3 regions of the Phytobacter diazotrophicus genome follow, and region 2 is predicted to be linked to each of the others. Evidence: predicted binding sites of a transcription regulator. Region 2 holds the regulator's gene; each other region holds the start of a gene.
What was found. The regulator sigma-54, encoded in region 2, starts transcription at its own class of promoters, with help from an activator protein. The targets are predictions, from matches to a motif close to GTTGGCACANNTTTCGCTNT.
Positions count from the first base shown of each region.

Region 1: the regulator sigma-54 is predicted to act here: its motif matches at 1,591-1,610, upstream of glnA (glutamate--ammonia ligase).
Region 3: the regulator sigma-54 is predicted to act here: its motif matches at 2,549-2,568, upstream of glnK (P-II family nitrogen regulator).

Region 1 is NZ_CM125428.1:5,595,897-5,600,354, reverse strand. Features, by position in the region: gene glnA (glutamate--ammonia ligase) at 92-1,501, opposite strand; gene typA (ribosome-dependent GTPase TypA) at 1,882-3,705, shown strand; gene ACS0RQ_RS27080 (hypothetical protein) at 3,715-3,837, opposite strand; gene yihX (glucose-1-phosphatase) at 3,954-4,458, shown strand, end outside.
Region 2 is NZ_CM125428.1:598,090-602,547, reverse strand. Features, by position in the region: gene kdsC (3-deoxy-manno-octulosonate-8-phosphatase KdsC) at 1-152, shown strand, start outside; gene lptC (LPS export ABC transporter periplasmic protein LptC) at 149-724, shown strand; gene lptA (lipopolysaccharide ABC transporter substrate-binding protein LptA) at 693-1,253, shown strand; gene lptB (LPS export ABC transporter ATP-binding protein) at 1,260-1,985, shown strand; gene rpoN (RNA polymerase factor sigma-54) at 2,034-3,467, shown strand; gene hpf (ribosome hibernation promoting factor) at 3,490-3,777, shown strand; gene ptsN (PTS IIA-like nitrogen regulatory protein PtsN) at 3,858-4,349, shown strand; gene rapZ (RNase adapter RapZ) at 4,395-4,458, shown strand, end outside.
Region 3 is NZ_CM125428.1:4,395,732-4,400,189, forward strand. Features, by position in the region: gene tesB (acyl-CoA thioesterase II) at 1-770, shown strand, start outside; gene amtB (ammonium transporter AmtB) at 837-2,126, opposite strand; gene glnK (P-II family nitrogen regulator) at 2,157-2,495, opposite strand; gene ACS0RQ_RS21510 (SmdB family multidrug efflux ABC transporter permease/ATP-binding protein) at 2,751-4,458, opposite strand, start outside.

The DNA.
Region 1 (4,458 bases), 670 kb from region 2:
TCGCTTACCCCGGGAGCATAGAACTCTATGCTCCCGGGGATTCACTCAATCGCCGCCTTGCCGTAACAAGAAATCCCTCGGATTTAAATTATTAAACGCTGTAGTACAGCTCGAACTCTACCGGGTGCGGCGTCATGCGTACGCGGTCGTTTTCTTCGATACGCAGAGCGATGTAAGCATCAATTGCGTCGTCGGTGAATACGCCACCCGCAGTCAGGAACTCGCGGTCTTCGTTCAGGCAGTTCAGTGCTTCTTCCAGAGAGCCTGCAACCTGCGGGATTTCTTTCGCTTCTTCAGCTGGCAGGTCATACAGGTTTTTGTCCATCGCTTCGCCCGGATGGATTTTGTTCTTGATGCCATCAAGACCAGCCATCAGCAGCGCTGCGAAGCACAGGTACGGGTTAGCAGCCGGGTCCGGGAAACGCACTTCAATACGACGCGCTTTCGGAGATGCAACCACCGGAATACGGATGGAAGCTGAACGGTTACGGGCAGAGTAAGCCAGCATAACCGGTGCTTCGTAACCCGGGACCAGACGTTTGTAGGAGTTGGTAGTCGGGTTAGACAGGGCGTTGATCGCTTTAGCGTGTTTAATAACGCCGCCGATGTAGTACAGCGCCTGCTCAGACAGACCAGCATATTTGTCGCCAGAGAACAGGTTTACGCCGTTCTTGGACAGAGACATGTGGCAGTGCATACCGGAACCGTTATCACCGAACATCGGTTTCGGCATAAAGGTTGCAGTTTTACCGAAACGGTGCGCAACGTTGTGAACCACATATTTGTAGATCTGAATTTCGTCTGCTTTTTTGGTCATGGTATTGAAGCGGGTTGCCACTTCGTTCTGACCAGCAGTTGCAACTTCGTGGTGATGAGCTTCAACAACCAGGCCCATCTCTTCCATTACCAGACACATAGTGGAGCGCAGGTCTTGTGCGGAGTCCACTGGTGGAACCGGGAAGTAACCACCTTTAACAGCCGGACGGTGACCTTTGTTACCGCCTTCGTATTTGGTGGAGGAGTTCCATGCGCCTTCGATATCATCGATAGCAACGTGGGAACCGGAAATAGAGCTGCCGAAGCGTACGTCGTCGAACAGGAAGAACTCTGGCTCAGGCCCGAACAGAACGGTGTCTGCGATGCCTGTTGCGCGCAGGTATTCTTCAGCGCGTTTTGCGATGGAGCGCGGGTCGCGATCGTAGCCCTGCATGGTGCCCGGCTCGAGGATATCGCAACGGATGATCAGAGTCGGTTCTTCGTAGAACGGGTCAATGACAGCGGTAGAGGCGTCCGGCATCAGTACCATGTCAGATTCGTTAATGCCTTTCCAGCCACCAATCGAGGAGCCATCAAACATCTTGCCTTCTTCAAAGAAGTCAGCATTTACCTGATGAGCTGGGATCGTGACGTGCTGCTCTTTACCTTTAGTGTCGGTGAAGCGCAAATCAACAAACTTGACTTCGTGCTCGTTCAGCATCGTCAAAACGTGTTCAGCGGACATACTTAAACTCTCCCGGATTTATCATTGTCGTCGTGGTAACGAGGTCTACAATTACGGCGCTAACCTGTCGTTGTTGCCATGAAAAAGATAAAGCGAAATCTATGCCAACTTTTAAATGTCACTAAAAAGGCGCTATTATGCGCACCATAGTGCAAAAGGGCTGCACCACAATGGTTATGTTGCACCAATTCAGTGCTTTCATGTGAACATTGAGCACCGAATTGGTGCGATTTTAGTTGAGCAGCCCGATTTCGCTTCGTGAAAATGATCACAAAGCAACCCTGCAATACTTGTTTGCGGGGGATGTTTGTGATCCTGTTTTGTAGTGCGATTAATCCGTGTACAATAACGCGCTATTTCTAAATGCCTGAGGCAAAGTTGTGATCGAAAATCTGCGTAACATCGCCATCATCGCGCACGTTGACCATGGTAAAACTACCCTGGTTGATAAGCTGCTGCAGCAATCCGGTACGTTTGATGCGCGTGCCGAAACTCAAGAGCGAGTGATGGACTCCAACGATTTGGAGAAAGAGCGTGGGATTACCATCCTGGCTAAAAACACCGCTATCAAATGGAATGATTACCGTATCAACATCGTTGATACCCCGGGGCACGCCGACTTCGGTGGTGAAGTTGAACGTGTCATGTCCATGGTAGATTCCGTTCTGTTGGTCGTTGATGCAATGGATGGTCCGATGCCGCAGACGCGCTTCGTGACCAAAAAAGCCTTTGCTCATGGCCTGAAACCGATTGTTGTTATCAACAAAGTCGACCGTCCGGGCGCACGTCCTGACTGGGTTGTCGATCAGGTATTCGACCTGTTCGTAAACCTTGACGCTACCGACGAACAGCTGGACTTCCCTATCGTTTACGCTTCTGCGCTGAACGGTATCGCGGGTCTGGATCACGAAGATATGGCGGAAGACATGACGCCGCTGTATCAGACCATCGTTGATCGCGTACCGGCACCAAACGTAGACCTTGATGGCCCGCTGCAGATGCAAATCTCCCAGTTGGACTACAACAACTACGTTGGCGTCATCGGTATCGGCCGTATCAAACGCGGTAAAGTGAAACCGAACCAGCAGGTCACTATCATTGATAGCGAAGGCAAAACCCGTAACGGTAAAGTCGGTAAAGTTCTGACCCACCTGGGTCTGGAGCGTATCGAGAGCGATATCGCAGAAGCGGGCGATATCATCGCGATCACCGGTCTGGGCGAGCTGAACATCTCTGACACCATCTGCGATACGCAGAATGTTGAAGCACTGCCGGCACTGTCTGTTGATGAGCCGACCGTAACCATGTTCTTCTGCGTAAACACCTCTCCGTTCTGTGGTAAAGAAGGTAAGTACGTTACCTCTCGTCAGATTCTTGACCGCCTGAACAAAGAGCTGGTACACAACGTCGCGCTGCGCGTAGAAGAAACCGAAGACGCTGATGCATTCCGCGTTTCCGGTCGTGGTGAGCTGCACCTGTCGGTGCTGATCGAGAACATGCGTCGTGAAGGTTTCGAGATGGCGGTTTCCCGTCCGAAAGTTATCTTCCGCGAAATCGACGGCCGTAAACAAGAGCCGTTCGAAAACGTCACGCTGGACGTCGAAGAGCAGCACCAGGGTTCTGTGATGCAGGCACTGGGTGAGCGTAAAGGCGACCTGAAAAACATGAATCCAGATGGCAAAGGCCGCGTACGTCTCGACTACGTTATCCCAAGCCGTGGCCTGATCGGCTTCCGTTCTGAGTTCATGACCATGACCTCTGGTACGGGTCTGCTGTACTCCACGTTCAGCCACTACGACGACATTCGTCCGGGTGATGTGGGTCAGCGTCAGAACGGCGTACTGATCTCCAACGGTCAGGGTAAAGCGGTTGCGTTTGCACTGTTCAGCCTGCAGGACCGCGGTAAGCTGTTCCTGGGCCACGGCGCAGAAGTTTACGAAGGTCAGATCATTGGTATTCACAGTCGTTCTAACGACCTGACTGTAAACTGCCTGACCGGTAAGAAACTGACCAACATGCGTGCGTCCGGTACTGACGAAGCAACGGTTCTGGTTCCGCCGGTTAAGATGACTCTGGAGCAGGCTCTGGAGTTCATCGATGATGACGAACTGGTAGAAGTTACCCCGACCTCTATCCGTATTCGTAAACGTCACCTGACGGAAAACGATCGTCGTCGCGCTAACCGTGGTTCTAAAGAAGACTAATCTTCTTTTTTAACCAGATACGTGATGCCGGGCGGGCGTAATGGCCAGCCGGAAAAAAGCCGCTGCTCTCAGCGGCTTTTTCTTTTGCTGAGTACGTACCACCTGATAAATGGGATCTGCTTTTTTCATCATCGTCTGTTCGGGAACCTCTACCCATCACAATCCTGTTGCTTGCCAGCGCGGGCAAACTATTCAACTTCTGACTTTCCCGCTACAGTTAACTTTCCACGGAAAATAAGGAGAGAGAGATGCTCTATATCTTTGATTTGGGTAACGTGATCGTTGATATCGACTTCAATCGGGTGCTGGGCGTATGGAGTGACTTTAGCCGCGTGCCGCTTGCGACGCTCAAACAAAGTTTCACGATGGGCGAGACGTTCCAGCTTCATGAACGGGGTGAAATCAGTGATGAAGATTTTGCCAAAGCGCTCTGTGAAGAGATGTCTATGTCGTTAAGCTTTGAGCAGTTCGCAACGGGCTGGCAGGCGGTTTTTGTCTCCCTGCGTAAGGACGTTATCAGCATCATGCAAAAACTGCGTGAGCAGGGGCACCGCGTGGTCGTGCTCTCCAATACCAACAGTCTTCATACCACGTACTGGCCGGATCAATACCCGGAAATTTTGGCTGCCGCCGACCATATTTATCTTTCGCAAGACATGGGGATGCGTAAGCCGGAAGCACGCATCTACCAACGTGTTCTCGAACTGGAAGGCTATAGCGCTGATAATACTGTCTTTTTCGATGATAATGCCA
Region 2 (4,458 bases):
GCGTGGCGGTGGCGGATGCGCATCCGTTGCTCATTCCTCGGGCGAATTATGTCACCCGTACAGCAGGCGGGCGTGGTGCAGTTCGTGAAGTGTGTGATTTGTTATTGCTGGCGCAAGGCAAGCTTGATGAGGCCAAAGGGCAATCAATATGAGTAAAACCAGACGTTGGGTCATCATTGTGCTGTCACTGGTCGCACTGATACTGATTGGGGTGAACCTGGCCGATCGCGAACAGCCTGAACAAGTGACCGTTAACAATACTGACCCAACGTATAAAAGCGAGCATACCGATACGGTAGTCTACAGTCCGGAAGGTGCCTTGAATTATCGGCTGATAGCCCAGCATGTTGAATACTATTCTGCTGATGCGATCACCTGGTTTACCCAACCGGTGCTAACAACTTTCGACAAAGATAAAATTCCCGAGTGGTCCATTAAGGCGGATAAAGCGAAGCTGACCAATGACCGGATGCTTTATCTTTATGGACATGTTGAGGTCAACGCCCTGACCGCGGATGCTCAACTGCGAAAAATTACGACGGATAATGCACAGATAAACCTGATCACGCAGGATGTCGCCTCTGATGATCAAGTCACGTTATACGGAACAACATTTAATTCCACCGGCCTGAAAATGCGCGGCAATTTACGCAGCAAAAACGCCGAGCTTATTGAAAAGGTTAGAAGCTCCTATGAAATTCAGAACAAACAAACTCAGCCTTAATTTTGCCCTGGCCAGTGTCCTTTTTGCCGCCAGTCTTCCGGCGCTTGCGGTGACCGGCGATACCGAGCAACCGATCCACATCGACTCCGATCAGCAGGCGCTGGATATGCAGGGGAATGTGGTGACCTTCACCGGTAATGTTGTCGTGACCCAGGGCACCATCAAAATCAATGCCGACAAGGTTGTGGTAACACGCCCTGGCGGTCAGCAAGGTAAAGAAATCATTGATGGTTACGGTAATCCTGCCACCTTTTACCAGATGCAGGATAACGGCAAACCCGTGAAAGGCCACGCCTCCCAGATGCACTATGAGCTGGAAAAAGATTTCGTGGTCCTGACAGGCAATGCCTACCTTGAACAGCTTGATAGCAACATCACGGGCGACAAAATTACCTATCTGGTGAAAGAGCAGAAAATGCAGGCTTTCAGCGATAAAGGCAAACGCGTGACGACGGTTCTGGTGCCGTCGCAGTTGCAGGATAAGAGCAACAATAAAACCCCGGCTCCGGCGCAAAAAAAGAGTAACTAATTCGTTATGGCAACATTAACTGCAAAGAATCTCGCCAAGGCCTACAAAGGTCGTCGTGTGGTGGAAGATGTCAGTCTGACAGTCAATTCAGGCGAAATTGTCGGGCTGCTCGGTCCTAACGGTGCAGGTAAAACCACGACGTTCTACATGGTCGTTGGTATCGTGTCGCGTGATGCGGGCAATATCATCATCGATGATGAAGATATCAGTCTGCTGCCGCTGCATGCCCGGGCACGTCGCGGTATCGGCTATTTGCCGCAGGAAGCCTCTATTTTCCGGCGCCTGAGCGTATTTGACAATCTCATGGCGGTACTGCAAATTCGCGACGATCTCACATCCGAACAGCGTGTGGATCGGGCGAACGAGCTGATGGAAGAGTTCCATATTGAACATCTGCGCGACAATATGGGGCAGGCGCTTTCTGGTGGTGAACGTCGTCGTGTCGAAATTGCTCGCGCGCTGGCCGCAAACCCGAAATTTATCCTGCTGGATGAACCGTTTGCTGGCGTTGACCCGATATCGGTAATTGATATCAAGCGCATTATTGAGCACCTGCGTGATAGCGGACTTGGCGTGTTGATTACCGACCACAACGTTCGCGAAACGTTGGCGGTGTGTGAGCGGGCTTATATTGTCAGCCAGGGGCATTTGATCGCGCACGGTACGCCTCAGCAAATCCTTGAAGACGAACATGTTAAGCGCGTATATCTTGGGGAAGACTTCAGACTCTGATAGGGTAGGGTTTATTGACGTGTTTAGTCGGAGAGTACTGCTCTGAATATGAAGCAAGGTTTGCAATTAAGGCTCAGCCAACAGCTAGCCATGACGCCACAGTTGCAACAGGCTATTCGCCTGCTGCAACTGTCCACGTTGGAACTTCAGCAAGAACTCCAGCAAGCTCTGGAAAGTAATCCATTGCTTGAGCAAACCGATCTTCACGAAGAAGTGGATGCACAACAATCCCAGGACAACGAAGGGCTGGACACGGTTGACGCTCTTGAGCAAAAAGAGATGCCCGAAGAGTTGCCCCTGGATGCCAGTTGGGACGAAATCTATACCGCTGGCACCCCTTCCGGTAGCAGCACCGATTATCTTGACGATGAACTGCCTATTTACCAGGGGGAGACCACCCAGTCGCTACAGGATTACCTGATGTGGCAGGTTGAACTCACCCCCTTTTCGGATACCGATCGCGCCATTGCGACCTCCATTGTCGACGCTGTTGATGACACGGGGTATCTCACCGTTCCCCTGGAAGACATCCTGGAAAGCATGGGTGATGAAGAGATCGGTCTGGATGAAGTCGAAGCGGTACTGAAACGTATTCAGCGTTTCGATCCGGTCGGTGTTGCGGCCAGGGATCTGCGCGATTGCCTGTTGATCCAACTCTCTCAGTTTGCCAAAGAGACCCCCTGGTGCGATGAAGCGCGTTTAATCATCAGCGATCACCTGGATCTGCTCGCTAACCATGACTTCCGTACGCTGATGCGCGTAACGCGTCTGAAAGAAGATGTGTTAAAAGAGGCGGTCAATTTAATCCAGTCTCTTGATCCACGCCCTGGCCAGTCAATCCAGACCGGCGAGCCCGAATATGTCATTCCTGACGTGCTGGTGCGCAAGCACAATGGGCGCTGGACGGTCGAGCTGAACTCCGACAGCATCCCACGTTTGCAAATCAACCAGCACTACGCCGCTATGTGCGGTGGTGCGCGTAACGATGCCGACAGCCAGTTTATCCGCAGCAATCTGCAGGAAGCGAAATGGCTGATCAAAAGCCTTGAGAGCCGGAACGATACCCTGTTAAGGGTAAGCCGCTGCATTGTTGAACAGCAGCAGGCGTTTTTCGAGCAAGGCGAAGAATTTATGAAACCGATGGTACTGGCCGATATCGCTCAGGCCGTCGAGATGCATGAATCAACGATTTCCCGTGTCACGACCCAAAAATATCTGCACAGTCCGCGTGGCATCTTTGAGCTTAAATATTTCTTCTCCAGTCATGTGAATACCGAAGGCGGCGGCGAAGCTTCGTCAACGGCTATCCGTGCACTGGTGAAGAAATTAATTGCCGCAGAGAATCCTGCGAAGCCGTTGAGTGACAGTAAGCTGACTACCATGCTCTCAGATCAGGGTATTATGGTAGCGCGGCGAACCGTTGCGAAGTATCGAGAGTCTTTATCCATTCCGCCGTCTAATCAGCGCAAACAGCTGGTGTGACCTAACCGATAAGGAAGACACTATGCAGCTTAACATCACAGGACATAACGTCGAGATAACCGAGGCCCTGCGCGAATTCGTCACCGCGAAATTTGCCAAACTCGAACAATATTTCGAAAGGATCAATCAGGTCTATGTTGTGTTGAAAGTGGAGAAAGTGACTCATATCTCGGACGCGACCCTACACGTAAACGGGGGGGAGATTCATGCAAGTGCGGAAGGACAAGACATGTATGCTGCTATCGACGGTTTAATTGATAAACTGGCGCGGCAGCTCACGAAACATAAAGATAAACTGAAACAACACTAATTGTCCGGGCACTCGTCTGGCGCGTATCACCCTGCCGCAACCCGGCAGGGTGTCTGCACTGGCGACGCTTAGGTGAAATTATGATGAACAACGATTCCGCTCTTCAATTGAGCAATGTCCTTAACCAGGAATGTACCCGTAGTGGCGTTCACTGCCAGAGCAAAAAACGTGCCCTGGAAATTATCAGTGAACTGGCTGCAAAGCAGTTGAGCCTGCCACCACAAGTGGTCTTCGAAGCGATCCTGACGCGTGAGAAAATGGGCAGTACCGGCATTGGTAACGGTATCGCCATCCCTCACGGAAAACTCGAAGAAGATACTCTTCGTGCCGTTGGTGTTTTTGTGCAACTGGAAACACCTATCGCCTTCGATGCCATTGATAACCAGCCAGTCGATCTACTCTTCGCGCTTCTGGTTCCCGCCGATCAGACCAAAACCCACCTGCATACGCTTTCGTTGGTGGCCAAGCGTCTGGCGGACAAAACCATCTGTCGCCGCCTGCGCTCAGCGCAAAGCGATGAGGAGTTGTATCAGATCATCACGCTGACAGAAGGCGAAAATGACGATGCGTAACGCAACAGCCGCCTTTCTGTCGTTGGTTCTGAGGAGAATTGGCTCATGGTCCTGATGATCGTTAGTGGTCGTTCGGGCTCTGGTAAGTCAGTGGCCCTGCGCGCCCTGG
Region 3 (4,458 bases), 1.9 Mb from region 2:
TGTTCGGTGGTCAGGTGGTTGGGCAAGCGCTATACGCGGCGAAAGAAACCGTACCGGCAGACAGGCTGGTGCACTCGTTTCACAGCTATTTTCTGCGTCCGGGCGATAGCCAGAAACCCATTATTTATGACGTTGAAGTGTTACGCGACGGTAATAGTTTTAGCGCTCGTCGCGTGGCGGCCATTCAAAACGGGAAACCGATTTTTTATATGACGGCGTCATTCCAGGCACCGGAACCAGGCTATGAGCATCAAAAGGCGATGCCTTATGCGCCAGCACCGGAGTCGTTGAAATCCGAAACGGAAATTGCCCGCGAGCTGTCTGCGTTTTTACCGCCGCTGGTAAAAGAGAAATTTCTCGGCGATAAACCGATTGAAATCCGCCCCGTGGAATTTCACAACCCGCTAAAAGGACACGTCGCCGAGCCAACCCGCCAGGTCTGGATGCGCGCCAATGGCACGTTGCCGCAGGATTTACGCGTCCAGCAATATCTGCTCGGCTACGCGTCGGACTTTCACTTCCTGCTGGTTGCGCTCCAGCCACATGGCGTAGGTTTTCTCGAAAAAGGCATGCAGGTGGCAACCATCGACCACTCCATGTGGTTCCATCGCCCTTTCGATTTGAACGACTGGCTGCTTTACAGTGTGGAAAGTACCTCGGCATCGAGCGCACGCGGTTTTGTCCGCGGAGAGTTTTACAACCGGGATGGCGTCCTGGTCGCCTCCACCGTGCAGGAAGGGGTGATGCGTAACCGCGATGCGGCGGTCTGACCGCAGTACAATAACAAAAGCCTCCCGATGGGAGGCTTATGTTGCTCAGGAGATAACTCAGTTCGATCAGGCGTTGTAGGCGTTCTCGCCGTGGCTGTTGACGTCCAGCCCTTCGCGTTCCTGATCTTCCGGAACACGCAGACCCACTGTCATGTCAGCCAGTTTGTAACCGATGAAGGCGACGACACCAGACCATACGATAGTGATGGCGATACTTTCCAGTTGTACCAGAACCTGATGGCCCATCGTCACACCTTCGGCATAACCCACGCCGCCCAGTGAAGTGGCTGCGAAGATACCTGTCATGATACAACCTACGATACCGCACACGCCGTGAACACCGAAGACATCACACGGGTCGTCAACACGCAGCCAGCGTTTCAGAGCAGTAACGCCCCACAGCCCCGCCAGACCTGCAACGATGCCCACGATCAGCGCGCCACCCACACCAACGTAACCACACGCCGGGGTGATACCCACGAGGCCAGCAATCGCACCAGAACAGGCACCCAACAGAGACGGTTTGCCGCGCAGCGCCCACTCACCGAAGACCCAAGAGAGGATTGCACCCGCTGTTGCCACAACGGTGTTAACGAAAGCCAGACCCGCAATTTCGTTCGCCGCGCTTGCAGAACCCGCGTTGAAGCCGAACCAGCCAAAGTAGAGGATTGCCGTACCGGTAAATACCATCGGCAGGTTGTGCGGTTTAAACGCTTCTTTACCGAAACCGACGCGTTTGCCAATCAGGTAAGCACCCACCAGGCCTGCAACGGCTGCGTTGATGTGAACGACTGTACCGCCCGCAAAATCCATGGCGCCATGGGTTGCCAGCAGACCGCCGCCCCAGACCATGTGTGCGATCGGCACGTAGGACAGCGTCAGCCATACCACGACGAAAATAAGAACTGCGGAGAAACGGATACGTTCTGCCAGCGCACCGACAATCAGGCCAACGGTAATACAGGCAAACGAACCCTGGAACGCAACATGAATGTACTGATAGATGGTGCCCATCAGCGCTTTCAGCTCAATATTTTTCAGCATCACCCAGTCGAAGCTACCGAAGAAGCTGCCGCCAGTGCCAAAGGCCAGAGAGTAGCCGTAAACCACCCACAGCACGCATACCAGTGCGAACGTAACCGCAACCTGCGTCAGCATAGAAAGGACGTTTTTACCGCGGATTAAACCACCATAGAACAGGGCGATGCCCGGAATTGACATAAACAGCACCAGCGCGGTGCAAATCATCATAAAGGCATTGTCGGCTTTATCGACGACAACCGGATCGGCTGCCATAGCCAGACACGGCAGTAATGCCAGCGAGGCCAGACCCGCTTTTAATAGTGCTTTCTTCATTTTACCCATCCCCTCACTGTGTGCCAGGTATTACAGTGCCGCTTCGTCGGCTTCGCCGGTACGAATACGAATGACGCGTTGCAGCTCGGCAACGAAAATTTTGCCGTCGCCAATTTTTCCGGTGTAGGCCGCTTTGCTAATGACATCAATCACTTCATCGAGCTGATCGTCAGCAATCGCCACATCAATCTTCACTTTTGGCAGGAAGTTAACGCTGTACTCCGCACCACGGTACAACTCAGCGTGTCCTTTCTGACGTCCGAAACCTTTCACTTCGGTCACGGTTAACCCTTGAATACCAATTGAAGACAGCGCTTCACGAACGTCTTCCAGTTTGAATGGCTTAATTACCACGGTAACCAGCTTCATAGATCCCCCTCCAGTCGAAAATCGATAATGGCCGCAGCTAATACGCAAGAGATATTGCAAGCGGTGTGCCAAAAATGAAAAATGGGAAAATTTCAGGCTGTTAAGCCGTCTCAGAAGGATGTCATAGCGCAGCGATGAAAATGGGAATGGTTCAGATTGTTCCTGGAAAAGAAAAACGCACCACGACAGTGCGCAGTGCGTTACTTTTTTGCACCAACAGCGGATCCTGTTAGTAGCATGCTTAATTTTGGTGCATCAGGCGATTAGCGATTCTTCTCGAACACTGGCGGCAAGCTCCTCCCCTGCCAGTTGCAGTTGATACATCTGCCAGTAGCGCCCTTTTGCCTCAAGCAGTTGCTGATGCGTGCCACGTTCAACGGCCTGACCGCGATTGAGGACAAGAATGGTTTCCGCCTCGACAATCGTCGACAGCCGGTGTGCAATCACGACCAGCGTCGTGTGCTGCCGGACCGCCACCAGCGCCTGCTGAATGGCCTTTTCGGTGCCTGAATCGATATTCGCCGTTGCTTCGTCCAGAATCAGAATTTGCGGTGTATCAACCAGTACACGCGCCAGCGCCAGCAGTTGCTTCTGCCCAACGGAGAGATTATTCCCCTGCTCGCCAAGGCGGGTATAAATCCCCTCCGGCATTTCGCGCGCCAGCCCGGCCAATTGCACCACCTCCAGCGCATGCCAGACCTGCTCCTCAGAAATATCACGCCCCAGCGTGACGTTGGCAAAGAAGGTATCCGCCATCACCACCGGGTCTTGTTGCACCATCGCCACCCCTTTACGCAGTGTGCTGTGGCTCAGCGCGGAGAGTGGCCGGCCATCCAGGCGGATTTCTCCTTTGGTCAGTGGGTAGTAGCCCATGAGCAGGCTTGCCAGCGTGCTTTTACCGCTACCGGTATGCCCCACCAGGGCCACAAAACTGCGGGCAGGTACATTCAGGCTAATGTCCTGCAGCACCAGACGGTCATCACGATAGGCAAACGAGACATCGTTGATATCAATAGATCCGCTTTTTAGCGGCTCATCGTCGTAACCATAGGTCTGGCGTGGACAGTCCATCAGCTCAAAGACACGCTCCCCGGCCACTACCGCCTGCTGGAGCATCGACTGCTGGGTCGTCAGCTCAATCAACGGTTCATTCAGGCGACCAAGATAACTGATAAAGGCATACAGCACCCCAACCTCCATCGTGCCAGCCGGGCTAAAACCAAACAGCATTAACAGGCCGCACAGCACCAGAGCGGAAAAGAGGCTCAGTAAAGGACGCAGCAGGAAGCCATCGAGACGTAACGTCTGCATTCGCGCCAGGTAATGGGAACGACTTGCTGAACCCATGCGCTCACCAAAACGCGCCTGCTGGCGAAACTGCTGGATCACGCTCATCCCATTGATGACTTCGTTGAAACCATCGTTGATATCCGCCAGGTAAGCCCGCATACGTCGCACAATTGGCGTGCTGTAACGCTGATAAATCAACATCACGATGATAACCGCCGGGAAGATGCAGATAGCGACAAGCGCCATGCGCCAGTCGAGGCTGAACATCGCCACCAGCATCGCGCCTATCAGCGCGGCACTGCGCAATACTGTCGCCACCACCGTCACATAGAGATCGCGGATCACTTCGGTATCGTTGGTCACGCGCGAAATGATCTGCCCGACCGGCTGGGTGTCGAACGCGCTCAGCGGCTGTCGCAGAGCAGCATCCATCACATCGGTACGCAACCGCTGTACCACGCCGACGGCGGCCTGGTTAAACAGTAGCGCCTGGGCATAATGCAGCCCGGCCGCCAGCACCTGCAGGCCGACATAGACAACGACCATGCCCGCCACCAGCCCAACGGGCAGGTAACTTTTCGCCACCATATTATCGATAAAATAGCTGATCAACGCCGGGCCGGACACTTCCGCCGCCGCCGCAACCCACAGCATCACGACGGCTTTGGTCAAC